DNA from 4 places in the Serratia sp. KH_031 genome. Region 1 is predicted to be linked to each of the others. Evidence: predicted binding sites of a transcription regulator. Region 1 holds the regulator's gene; each other region holds the start of a gene.

The links. Region 1 encodes sigma-54, which starts transcription at its own class of promoters, with help from an activator protein. Its sites were predicted from a motif close to GTTGGCACANNTTTCGCTNT; they were not measured.
Region 2: a site for sigma-54 is predicted at 1,141-1,160, ahead of glnA (glutamate--ammonia ligase). Genes of this name have one in related genera too.
Region 3: a site for sigma-54 is predicted at 1,262-1,281, ahead of glnK (P-II family nitrogen regulator). Genes of this name have one in related genera too.
Region 4: a site for sigma-54 is predicted at 1,750-1,769, ahead of AC3ISQ_RS01295 (gamma carbonic anhydrase family protein). Genes of this name have one in related genera too.

What each region holds. Positions count from the first base shown of each region.
Region 1 is NZ_CM174496.1:580,135-583,289, forward strand. Features, by position in the region: gene ptsN (PTS IIA-like nitrogen regulatory protein PtsN) at 1-264, opposite strand, end outside; gene hpf (ribosome hibernation promoting factor) at 424-711, opposite strand; gene rpoN (RNA polymerase factor sigma-54) at 735-2,168, opposite strand; gene lptB (LPS export ABC transporter ATP-binding protein) at 2,231-2,956, opposite strand; gene lptA (lipopolysaccharide ABC transporter substrate-binding protein LptA) at 2,963-3,155, opposite strand, start outside.
Region 2 is NZ_CM174496.1:4,749,067-4,752,221, forward strand. Features, by position in the region: gene typA (ribosome-dependent GTPase TypA) at 1-869, opposite strand, end outside; gene glnA (glutamate--ammonia ligase) at 1,263-2,672, shown strand; gene glnL (nitrogen regulation protein NR(II)) at 2,887-3,155, shown strand, end outside.
Region 3 is NZ_CM174496.1:3,743,001-3,746,155, reverse strand. Features, by position in the region: gene AC3ISQ_RS16785 (SmdB family multidrug efflux ABC transporter permease/ATP-binding protein) at 1-1,067, shown strand, start outside; gene glnK (P-II family nitrogen regulator) at 1,330-1,668, shown strand; gene amtB (ammonium transporter AmtB) at 1,706-2,992, shown strand; gene tesB (acyl-CoA thioesterase II) at 3,048-3,155, opposite strand, start outside.
Region 4 is NZ_CM174496.1:290,116-293,270, reverse strand. Features, by position in the region: rRNA gene AC3ISQ_RS01300 (16S ribosomal RNA) at 1-1,386, opposite strand, end outside; gene AC3ISQ_RS01295 (gamma carbonic anhydrase family protein) at 1,893-2,432, shown strand; gene aroE (shikimate dehydrogenase) at 2,469-3,155, opposite strand, start outside.

The DNA of each region.
Region 1 (3,155 bases):
GAGGCGAATAAATACGCCTACGGCGCGCAGAGTATCCTCTTCCAACTTACCGTGAGGAATAGCGATACCGTTACCTATGCCAGTACTGCCCATGCGCTCCCGAGTTAGAATGGCGTCAAACACCACCTGTGGTGGCAGATTCAACTGCTTGGCAGCCAACTCGCTGATAATCTCCAATGCCCGTTTTTTACTGGTGCAATGGACGTCGCTTTTGGTGCACTCGATAGTCAATACCGAGCTTAACTGCATTAGTTCGTTGTTCATCTCATCTTCACTTGAGCTCTTTTATCAAACGGCACGATAAAGGAGTTTTCATTTTTTGCCCTGGTAACGGTTCGGCGCGCTACCTTACGGATAACGCGCCAATGCTGCCGTGTAGCTTTTGGGCTACGTCTGGGTTGCGTACAGATGCGACCCAGAATGTCAGTGTTGTTTTAATTTGTCTTTATGTTTGTTCAATTGACGCGCCAGTTTGTCGATCAGGGTGTCAATTGCGGCATACATATCTTCTTTTTCCGAGGTGGCGTGCAACTCGCCTCCATTCACGTGCAGCGTTGCTTCGGCAATCTGCTGCACTTTTTCCACACTTAATACGACATACACCTGATTAATGCGATCAAAATAATGTTCGAGTTTGGCGAACTTATTGTTCACAAACTCACGCAATGAATCGGTGATTTCGATGTGCTGTCCGGTAATGTTGAGCTGCATAATGTCTTCCTTCTCAGTAGAGGTCAAACCAACTGTTTACGTTGGTTCGACGGCGGGATGGACAAAGACTCTCGGTACTTGGCGACAGTTCGCCGTGCGACAATAATCCCTTGTTCGGAGAGAACGTTCGCCAGCTTGCTGTCACTAAGCGGTTTGGCGGGGTTTTCCGCCGCGATTAATTTCTTCACCAATGCCCTGATCGCCGTCGAGGAGGCTTCGCCACCGCTGTCGGTATTCACATGGCTGGAGAAGAAATATTTCAACTCGAAAATCCCGCGCGGACTGTGCAAAAACTTTTGCGTTGTAACGCGCGAGATAGTCGATTCATGCATCTCCACGGTTTGGGCGATATCCGCCAACACCATGGGCTTCATAAATTCTTCCCCCTGTTCAAAGAACATCTGCTGCTGATCGACAATACAGCGGGTCACTTTGAGCAAGGTATCGTTACGGCTTTCCAGACTTTTGATCAGCCACTTCGCTTCCTGCAAATTGCTACGAATAAACTGCCCATCAGCTTCACTACGTGCGCTGTTACCCAGTGCGGCATACTGCTGGTTGATCTTCAGGCGCGGGATACTGTCAGCATTCAGCTCGACCATCCATTTGTCCTGCACCTTGTGCACCAGTACGTCTGGGATCACATACTCGGACTCACCGGTATTGATCGACTGGCCAGGGCGCGGATCGAGCGACTGGATCAACAGCATCGCTTCTTTCAGTGTATCTTCTTTTAGCCGGGTTGTTCGCATCAGGCTACGGAAATCGTGATTTGCCAGCAGATCCAGATGATCGCTAATGATCAGCCGCGCTTCGGCCAGATACGGAGTGTCTTTGGCGTACTGAGAAAGCTGAACTAACAAACAATCGCGCAGATCGCGTGCGGCGACGCCGATAGGATCGAAATGCTGTACCCGCTTCAATACCGCTTCTACTTCGTCGATAGTCACATTTTCGTCACCGATACTCTCTAGAATTTCTTCCAGTGAGACGGTGAGGTAGCCGGTGTCATCCACGGCGTCGACGATGGAAGTGGCGATAGCGGTATCGGTCTCGGAAAATGGCGTCAGATCCACCTGCCACATCAGGTAATCCTGTAGCGTTTGAGTGGTTTCGCCCTGATAGACGGGGAGTTCATCATCGTGGTAATCGGTACCGGTACCGGATGGTGTGCCTGCGGTATAGATTTCATCCCAAGTGGCGTCCAATGGCAGCTCTTCTGGCATGTCCGGTTGTTCCAGCGCCTCGCGGGTATCCAGATCCTCTGTATCGTTACTGGCTTTGGCGTCGATTTCTTCGTGTGGGTCGGTTTGCTCAAGCAGCGGGTTGCTTTCTAACGCGAGTTGAATCTCCTGCTGGAGCTCAAGCGTAGACAACTGCAACAGGCGGATCGCCTGCTGAAGTTGAGGGGTCATTGCCAGTTGTTGGCTCAGACGGAGTTGCAAACCTTGCTTCATAAATCAGCTACTTCCGTTAACCGTCGCGGGTGATTAACCCGCGTGGCACTACCTTTATGGCACTACAGGCGGAACTCTTCGCCCAGATAAACACGCTTGACCTGTTCATCGGCCAGAATCACATCTGGTGCGCCGTGGGCGATCAAATGGCCTTGACTGACAATATAAGCACGTTCACAAACGTCCAGTGTTTCGCGCACGTTATGGTCGGTGATCAGCACACCAAGGCCGCTGTCACGTAGGTGTTCGATGATTTTCTTGATATCGATAACGGAGATCGGGTCAACCCCGGCGAAAGGTTCATCTAGCAGGATGAATTTCGGGTTGGCAGCCAGAGCACGAGCGATCTCGACACGGCGGCGTTCACCACCAGACAATGATTGACCGAGGTTATTGCGCAGATGGCTGATGTGGAACTCTTCCATCAGCTCAACGGCACGGTCATCACGCTGTTCATTGGTGAGATCGTCACGGATTTGCAAAACAGCCATCAGGTTGTCGTAGACGCTCAGACGGCGGAAGATCGAGGCTTCCTGCGGCAGATAGCCGATACCACGGCGCGCACGAGCGTGCAGTGGCAAAATGCTGATGTCTTCTTCGTCGATCACGATGCGTCCTGCATCACGCTGTACGATACCGACCACCATGTAGAAAGTGGTGGTTTTACCTGCACCGTTTGGCCCAAGAAGGCCAACGATCTCGCCGGATTTCACTTTCAGGCTGACATCGGCAACGACCGTACGGCCTTTGTAGGCTTTCGCCAAGTTTTCTGCGATAAGTGTAGCCATAAGGGATTAGTTACTCTTCTTTTGCCCGTTTTTGTCTTGCAACTGTGATGGCACCAGCACCGTTTTTACGCGGCTACCTTTGTCGCTGAACGCTTGCATCTGTTGTTGCTGCACCAAATAGGTGATGCGATCGCCTTTCACGTTGCTGTCGAGCTGTTCCAGATAGGCGTTACCGGTTAGTGTCACCAACTGAGGTGTC
Region 2 (3,155 bases), 660 kb from region 1:
TCACAGATGGTGTCAGAGATGTTCAGCTCGCCCAAACCGGTGATAGCGATGATGTCGCCAGCTTCGGCTACGGTCGCTTCGATACGCTCCAGACCCATGTGGGTCAGAACCTTACCGACTTTACCGTTACGTTTTTTCCCTTCGCTGTCTACGATGGTCACTTGCTGGTTAGGCTTGACCTGACCACGTTTGATACGGCCGATGCCGATAACACCCACGTAGTTGTTGTAGTCCAACTGAGAGATCTGCATTTGGAACGGAGCGTCCATCTCAACCTGTGGAGGTGAGACGTGATCAACGATCGCTTGATACAGAGGAGTCATGTCTTCCTGCATATCAGAGTGGTCGTTACCCGCGATACCCATCAATGCAGATGCATAGATGATTGGGAAGTCGAGTTGCTCGTCAGTCGCGTTCAGGTTAACGAACAGGTCAAACACCTGATCAACAACCCAGTCAGGGCGTGCGCCCGGACGGTCAACCTTGTTGATAACCACGATAGGTTTCAGACCGTTAGCAAACGCTTTTTTGGTCACGAAACGGGTCTGAGGCATCGGGCCGTCCATTGCGTCGACAACCAGCAATACGGAATCGACCATAGACATTACACGTTCAACTTCGCCGCCGAAGTCGGCGTGTCCTGGGGTGTCCACGATGTTGATGCGGTAGTCTTTCCAGTTAATGGCGGTGTTTTTGGCGAGGATGGTAATCCCACGCTCTTTCTCCAAATCGTTGGAGTCCATTACGCGCTCGGTGGTTTCCGCACGCTCTCCGAAGGTACCGGATTGTTGCAGCAACTTATCAACCAGGGTGGTTTTACCATGGTCAACGTGGGCAATAATGGCGATGTTACGCAAATTTTCGATCACAGCTTTGCCTCAGGCATTAGAAATAGCGCGCTATTGTACACGTATTAAGCGAGGGACTAAACAAGATCACAGTCATCTCTTATAAACAACTGCACACAGGTTAGTTTGTGATCCCTTTCACGGTGCAAAAAACCACAGTTGGTGCAATTTTGCACCATTGCAGTGCCCCATCACTCACTAATTGCACCATCAAGGTGCAATGCATCGCTAATGGTGCATACTAGGGTTGTATAAAACCCACGCATAATGGCAATAAAACACATTTTGTAAAGTTGGCATGGTTTTCGCTTTAATCAATTTAAGGTGAATAAAGTCTTTTTAAGACCCGATAAAGCCAAGTCCCAATCGAGATTCGTTCCACGACGACAATGTATAAATCCGGGAGAGTTAAGTATGTCCGCTGAACACGTTTTGACGATGCTGAATGAGCATGAAGTGAAATTCGTAGACCTGCGTTTCACTGACACCAAGGGTAAAGAACAACACGTCACAATCCCTGCTCATCAGGTAAACGCCGACTTCTTCGAAGAAGGTAAAATGTTTGACGGCTCCTCAATCGGCGGCTGGAAAGGCATTAACGAATCCGATATGGTCCTGATGCCAGACGCGAGCACTGCGGTTCTGGACCCGTTCTTCGAAGAGTCTACCCTGATCATTCGTTGCGATATCCTCGAACCCGGCACCATGCAAGGCTACGACCGCGATCCGCGTTCTATCTCCAAGCGTGCAGAAGATTTCCTGCGCTCGTCTGGCATTGCCGACACCGTGCTGTTTGGGCCAGAACCTGAATTCTTCCTGTTCGACGATATTCGTTTCGGCAGCAGCATCCGCGGCTCGATGGTCGCTATCGACGATATCGAAGGCGCATGGAACTCCACCACTAAAATGGAAGGCGGCAACAAAGGCCACCGCCCAGCAGTTAAAGGCGGTTACTTCCCAGTTCCCCCGGTCGATTCTTCACAAGACATCCGTTCAACCATGTGTCTGACCATGGAAGAAATGGGTCTGGTGGTTGAGGCTCACCACCACGAAGTGGCAACAGCAGGTCAGAACGAAGTGGCAACCCGCTTCAATACCATGACCAAGAAAGCTGACGAAATCCAAATTTACAAATACGTGGTGCACAACGTGGCTCACGCGTTTGGCAAAACGGCGACCTTTATGCCGAAACCTATGTTCGGTGATAACGGTTCCGGCATGCACTGCCATATGTCACTGTCTAAAAACGGTGTGAACCTGTTCGCAGGTGATAAATACGGCGGTCTATCTGATATCGCACTGTTCTACATCGGCGGCATCATCAAGCACGCGAAAGCCATCAACGCCTTGGCTAACCCAACCACTAACTCATATAAGCGTTTGGTTCCAGGTTATGAAGCGCCAGTGATGTTGGCTTATTCTGCCCGTAACCGTTCTGCTTCTATCCGTATCCCAGTGGTGGCTAGCCCGAAAGCACGTCGTATTGAAGCGCGCTTCCCAGATCCAGCCGCTAACCCATACCTGTGCTTCGCTGCATTGCTGATGGCAGGTCTGGACGGCGTGATCAACAAGATCCACCCTGGCGATGCAATGGACAAAAACCTGTACGACTTGCCACCGGAAGAAGAAGCTGAGATTCCAAAAGTAGCGGGCTCTCTGGACGAAGCAATGGCGGCACTGAACGAAGACCGCGAGTTCCTGACCCGTGGTGGCGTGTTCACCGACGACGCTATCGATGCTTACATCGAACTGCGTAAAGAAGAAATGGATCGCGTGCGCATGACTCCGCATCCAGTTGAATTCGAACTGTATTACAGCGTTTAAAATACCGAGTTTAAGCTTTACCTGCGCCGCTGACTTGCGTGGCAGTGGCGCAGTGCAATGAGTTTTAGTTGTCGATTTTTTGTTGCCGTGGAAACTTTCTGCCCATCTTCGGATGGGTTTTTTTCTCCACCGTATTTTCTGCAAACACTGCCATTTCGCGACGCTCTGCGATGGGGTAGGATAGATGCACTAAAAAGGTGCAGGAGTCTGCTGTATGGCAACTGATAAGCTGCCCGACGCTGGGCAGATCCTCAATTCTCTCATCAACAGTGTCTTACTGTTGGATGATTCACTCGCGATTCATTACGCTAATCCGGCCGCTCAGCAATTGTTGGCGCAGAGTTCACGTAAACTTTTCGGTACACCTTTACCCGATTTGCTCGGTTATTTTTCGCTGAATATCGAACTGATGCGCGAAAGTCTGCGCGTTGGCCAAGGCTTTACCGATAATGAAGTGACACTGGTGGTCGACGGGCACGCACA
Region 3 (3,155 bases), 1.7 Mb from region 1:
ATACCGCGCGTATGCAAACCCTGCGTTTGGATGGTTTTCTGCTGCGCCCGTTGCTCAGCCTGTTTTCAGCGATGGTGATGTGTGGCTTGCTGATGCTGTTTGGTTTCAGCGGTGAAGGCTCCATCGGCGTTGGGGTGTTGTATGCTTTTATCAGCTATCTCGGTCGTTTGAACGAGCCGCTGATCGAACTGACTTCGCAGCAATCAGTTTTGCAGCAGGCGGTTGTCGCCGGGGAGCGGATCTTCGAACTGATGGATCGCAATCAGCAAAGCTACGGTACCGATAATCAGCCGCTGGCGAGTGGGCGTATTGATATTGAAAATGTCAGTTTTGCCTACCGCGCCGATAAAAAGGTGTTGCAGAACATCTCGCTGACGGTGCCATCCCGTGGTTTCGTGGCGCTGGTCGGCCATACCGGCAGTGGTAAAAGTACGTTGGCAAACTTGCTGATGGGCTATTACCCGGTTAGCGAAGGGAAAATTCGTCTCGATAGCCGGGAGTTGTCTAACTTGTCGCATCACACCTTGCGTCAGGGCGTGGCGATGGTGCAGCAAGATCCGGTGGTATTAGCGGAGTCGGTGCTGGCGAACGTGACGCTAGGGCGCAATATCAGCGAAGAGGCTGTCTGGCAGGCGCTGGAAACGGTGCAATTGGCTGAATTGGTACGCAGTTTCCCACAAAGCATTGATACGCGTTTGGGTGAACAGGGTAACAATCTTTCCGTTGGGCAGAAACAGTTGCTGGCGTTGGCGCGAGTCTTGGTGCAAGCGCCGCAGATCCTGATCCTCGACGAAGCCACGGCCAATATCGATTCTGGCACCGAACAGGCGATCCAACGCGCGCTGCGTTTGATCCGTGAACACACCACGCTGGTGGTGATCGCTCACCGACTCTCAACCATCGTTGATGCCGACTCGATTCTGGTATTGCACCGTGGACACGCGGTTGAGCAGGGCAATCATCAACAATTGTTGGCACAACAAGGGCGTTACTATCAAATGTACCAACTGCAACTAGTGGGTGAAGAACTGGCTGCTGCCACACGTGAAGAAACCCAACCCGCGTAATTGATCTCCAGAGGCACGGCTGACGTCGTGCCTCGCACCACAAGTAAGCACTTCCTCCGCTGTAATTCCTTCCATTGCACTTTTTCGACGCGCTATGCACCGTCGTGGTGCGCAATATTTAATCAATCATTCTAGCTGTGCTTATTTTGCACCATTGTCACCACTCATTAACGGATTCCACCGCCGAAATCATTTATGGCATAGCCTTTGCTTTATAAGAATCGAAGCAGGGTGAATTTTGGCTTAATCGTGGAGAGGCAATATGAAGCTGGTAACCGTGGTGATTAAACCGTTCAAATTGGAGGACGTGCGCGAAGCCCTATCCTCTGTGGGCATTCAGGGGCTGACCGTAAGCGAAGTGAAAGGTTTTGGTCGTCAGAAAGGGCACGCGGAGTTGTATCGCGGAGCGGAATACAGCGTCAATTTTTTACCTAAAGTCAAAATCGATATCGCAATTGCCGACGACCAGCTAGACGAAGTGGTTGATGTCATTAGTAAAGCGGCCTACACCGGCAAGATCGGTGATGGCAAAATTTTCGTTGCCGAATTGCAACGAGTTATTCGTATTCGCACCGGCGAAACCGACGAAGCAGCACTGTAATCACAGGCTCGGTTAAGTAAATGGGGATGGATTGATAATGAAAAGACTTTTATCCATGTTGGGCCTGAGCACGGTAACCTTGGTTCCTTCTCTGGCGCTGGCCGCTCCGGCGGTGGCTGATAAAGCTGACAACGCATTCATGATGATTTGCACCGCATTGGTGCTGTTTATGACTCTACCGGGTATTGCTTTGTTCTATGGTGGCCTGCTGCGCGCCAAAAACGTGCTTTCTATGCTGACGCAGGTGACGGTCACCTTCGCGCTGGTTTGTGTGCTGTGGGTGTTGTACGGCTACAGTCTGGCCTTTAGTGAAGGCAATGCCTTCTTCGGTGGTTTCCAAACCGCAATGCTGAAAGGCATTGGGATTGATAGCGTCACCGGGACTTTTAGCCAAATGATCCACGTCGCGTTCCAGTGTTCGTTTGCCACCATCACCGTTGCATTGGTCGTCGGTAGTTTTGCCGAACGTATCCGTTTCTCTGCGGTGGTGATTTTTGCGGCCATCTGGTTCACCATTTCTTACTTGCCGATTGCCCATATGGTGTGGGGCGGTGGTTTACTGGCGAAGGATGGCGCGTTGGATTTCGCCGGCGGTACCGTGGTGCATATCAACGCCGCCAGCGCGGGTTTGGTGGGGGCGTATTTGTTGGGCAAACGTGCCGGTTTCGGGAAAGAAGCGTTTAAACCTCACAACTTGCCGATGGTATTTACCGGCGCCTCTATCCTGTATATCGGTTGGTTCGGCTTTAACGCCGGTTCTGCCAGCGCCGCTAACGGAATTGCCGCCTTGGCATTCTTGAATACCGTAATTGCGACCGCTGGTGCGATTCTTTCTTGGACCTTTGCTGAATGGATTGTCCGTGGCAAACCTTCACTACTAGGTGCCTGCTCCGGTTGTATCGCTGGTTTGGTTGCCGTTACGCCTGCCGCAGGTACGGTAGGTGTTGGCGGGGCGCTGATCATCGGCTTGGTAGGCGGTATCGCCGGGTTATGGGGCGTGGTGACGCTGAAGAAATGGTTGAAAGTAGACGATACTTGCGACGTATTTGGTGTGCACGGTGTGTGCGGCATCGTGGGTTGCTTACTGACTGGCGTATTTACGGCTTCTTCTCTGGGCGGCACGGGTTATGCGGAAGGCGTCACTATGGGGCATCAGGTGTGGGTGCAGTTGATGAGCGTGGTAATTACTTTAGTTTGGTCCAGTGTGGCAGCGTTCATCGCCTTTAAAGTGGCGGGGGCGATCGTCGGGCTGCGTGTGCCAGAAGAGCAAGAGCGTGAAGGGCTGGATGTGAATAGTCACGGCGAGAATGCTTACAACCAATAATATACTCTTCATACTTGAAGTAGAGAGGGCGATGGTGACATCGCCCTTTTGGTTTTTACACTTCTCGCTGGCGAATTACGCCTTCTTGCACCGTGCTGGCGACCAGTACGCCGTCACGGGTATAGAACTGACCGCGAACAAAACCACGAGCGCCGGAGGCTGA
Region 4 (3,155 bases), 290 kb from region 1:
CCGGGAACGTATTCACCGTAGCATTCTGATCTACGATTACTAGCGATTCCGACTTCATGGAGTCGAGTTGCAGACTCCAATCCGGACTACGACGTACTTTATGAGGTCCGCTTACTCTCGCAAGTTCGCTTCTCTTTGTATACGCCATTGTAGCACGTGTGTAGCCCTACTCGTAAGGGCCATGATGACTTGACGTCATCCCCACCTTCCTCCAGTTTATCACTGGCAGTCTCCTTTGAGTTCCCGGCCGAACCGCTGGCAACAAAGGATAAGGGTTGCGCTCGTTGCGGGACTTAACCCAACATTTCACAACACGAGCTGACGACAGCCATGCAGCACCTGTCTCACAGTTTCCGAAGACACAGCTCTATCTCTAAAGCCTTCTGTGGATGTCAAGAGTAGGTAAGGTTCTTCGCGTTGCATCGAATTAAACCACATGCTCCACCGCTTGTGCGGGCCCCCGTCAATTCATTTGAGTTTTAACCTTGCGGCCGTACTCCCCAGGCGGTCGATTTAACGCGTTAGCTCCGGAAGCCACGCCTCAAGGGCACAACCTCCAAATCGACATCGTTTACAGCGTGGACTACCAGGGTATCTAATCCTGTTTGCTCCCCACGCTTTCGCACCTGAGCGTCAGTCTTTGTCCAGGGGGCCGCCTTCGCCACCGGTATTCCTCCAGATCTCTACGCATTTCACCGCTACACCTGGAATTCTACCCCCCTCTACAAGACTCTAGCTTGCCAGTTTCAAATGCAGTTCCCACGTTAAGCGCGGGGATTTCACATCTGACTTAACAAACCGCCTGCGTGCGCTTTACGCCCAGTAATTCCGATTAACGCTTGCACCCTCCGTATTACCGCGGCTGCTGGCACGGAGTTAGCCGGTGCTTCTTCTGCGAGTAACGTCAATGCTGAATGCTATTAACATCCAACCCTTCCTCCTCGCTGAAAGTGCTTTACAACCCTAAGGCCTTCTTCACACACGCGGCATGGCTGCATCAGGCTTGCGCCCATTGTGCAATATTCCCCACTGCTGCCTCCCGTAGGAGTCTGGACCGTGTCTCAGTTCCAGTGTGGCTGGTCATCCTCTCAGACCAGCTAGGGATCGTCGCCTAGGTGAGCCATTACCTCACCTACTAGCTAATCCCATCTGGGCACATCCGATGGTGTGAGGCCCTAAGGTCCCCCACTTTGGTCCGTAGACGTTATGCGGTATTAGCTACCGTTTCCAGTAGTTATCCCCCTCCATCGGGCAGTTTCCCAGACATTACTCACCCGTCCGCCGCTCGTCACCCGAAGAGCAAGCTCTTCTGTGCTACCGCTCGACTTGCATGTGTTAGGCCTGCCGCCAGCGTTCAATCTGAGCCATGATCAAACTCTTCAATTAAAAGCTTGATTTGCTTCAACTCGTGAAGCGATGCTCAAAGGTTACTGTATGAATTTTACTTCATGTGTCACTCTTCAAGACTTGATATTTTGTTGATGCTCGAAAGCATCTGGATATCATCTTGTGAGTGCCCACACAGATTGTCTGATAAATTGTTAAAGAGCAGTGAGTTACGCGCTTTCGCTTACTAACTCGAGGTGGCGTATATTACGCTTCCCTCTTTCAGAGTCAACCCTAATTTTCAGGTTTTTTCTCTTCCGACCCCGGAGACTCTGTGAAGTTGTTCACATGTTCCCTGTCGATGGAGGCGCATTATAGGGATCCGAGTTTTTTGCACAACCCCTTTTTGGATCTTTTCTTACTGTTTGCACACTTTTCGCCCCTTTAGCGTGGATCTTATGCGATCCGGGTCATTTTCCGCAGGATCTGGTCTTGCGACTGGTTGTAATTCCATCGCCAACGTCTAGTATTGCCGGTAAACATGATCCCGATGCGAGGCTTTACTAATGTCTGACGCAGTACGTTCTTACCTTCAATATTCTCCAAAGATCGGTCAACGCGTGATGATCGATCCTTCTAGCGTAGTCATCGGTAATGTTGAATTGGCCGATGACGTCAGTATCTGGCCACTCGTTGCCATTCGCGGCGACGTTAATGCAGTCAAGATCGGGGCACGTAGCAACATTCAAGATGGCAGCGTGCTGCACGTCACCCATAAGTCCGAACACAATCCCGATGGTTACCCATTAGTGATCGGCGAAGACGTGACGGTAGGGCATAAAGCCATGTTGCATGCTTGCACGATCGGTAATCGCGTTTTAGTCGGTATGGGTTCGATCCTACTGGATGGTGCCGTAGTAGAAGATGATGTGATGATTGGTGCTGGGAGTTTAGTGGCTCCGGGCAAGCGACTGGAAAGTGGCCACTTATATATGGGCAGCCCGGCACGTCAGGTGCGGTTATTAACAGAAGCAGAGAAAGAAGGCTTACTTTACTCTTCGAATAACTATGTTCGTTGGAAAGACGACTATCTGGAAGATCTCTAATCTACTTCCCCGTTCCGATTAGGAGCGGGGTTTGATTTAGGCTGACATCTCTTCGCGCAGTTGCTTCAATACTGGCTCTATTTTCGGCATCACTCCGTGCCACAAATGGAATGCATGCGCAGCCTGTCCCACCAGCATCCCTAAACCATCGGCATAACGCGTTGTCCCCTGTTGCTTTGCCCAAGCTAGAAATGGCGTTAGTCCTTGTTGATAGAACATATCGTAGCAACGGATCTCGGAGTGCATAATGTCAGTCGGTAATGCAGGGATTTCACCACTGATGCCCGATGCCGTCGCATTAATCACGAGATCAAAGTGCTGCTGATCAAGTTGATCCATTGACAAAGCAGCGATCTCACCAATGTGTTGGAACACCTGCGCTAATTCCTGTGCGCGGCTGAAAGTGCGATTGGTAATGACCACTTCGCAACCAAACGAGAGTAACGGCAAGATCGTACCGCGTGCGGCTCCACCGGCACCCACCAGCAAAATACGATCCTTTGGTTGGATCAATTGCTGACGTTCGAGATCGGTCAACAGACCCACACCATCCGTGTTATCCCCCAGTAAGTGCCCACTATCTTTTACTTTGAGCGTATTCACCGCCCCGGCCATGGCTGCACGCTCACTGAGTTCATCAGCAATCTGATAAGCCTGTTCTTTAAACGGCACCGTAACATTTGCTCCCTTGCCGCCCGCCAGTACGAAGGCTTGCAAAGTCGC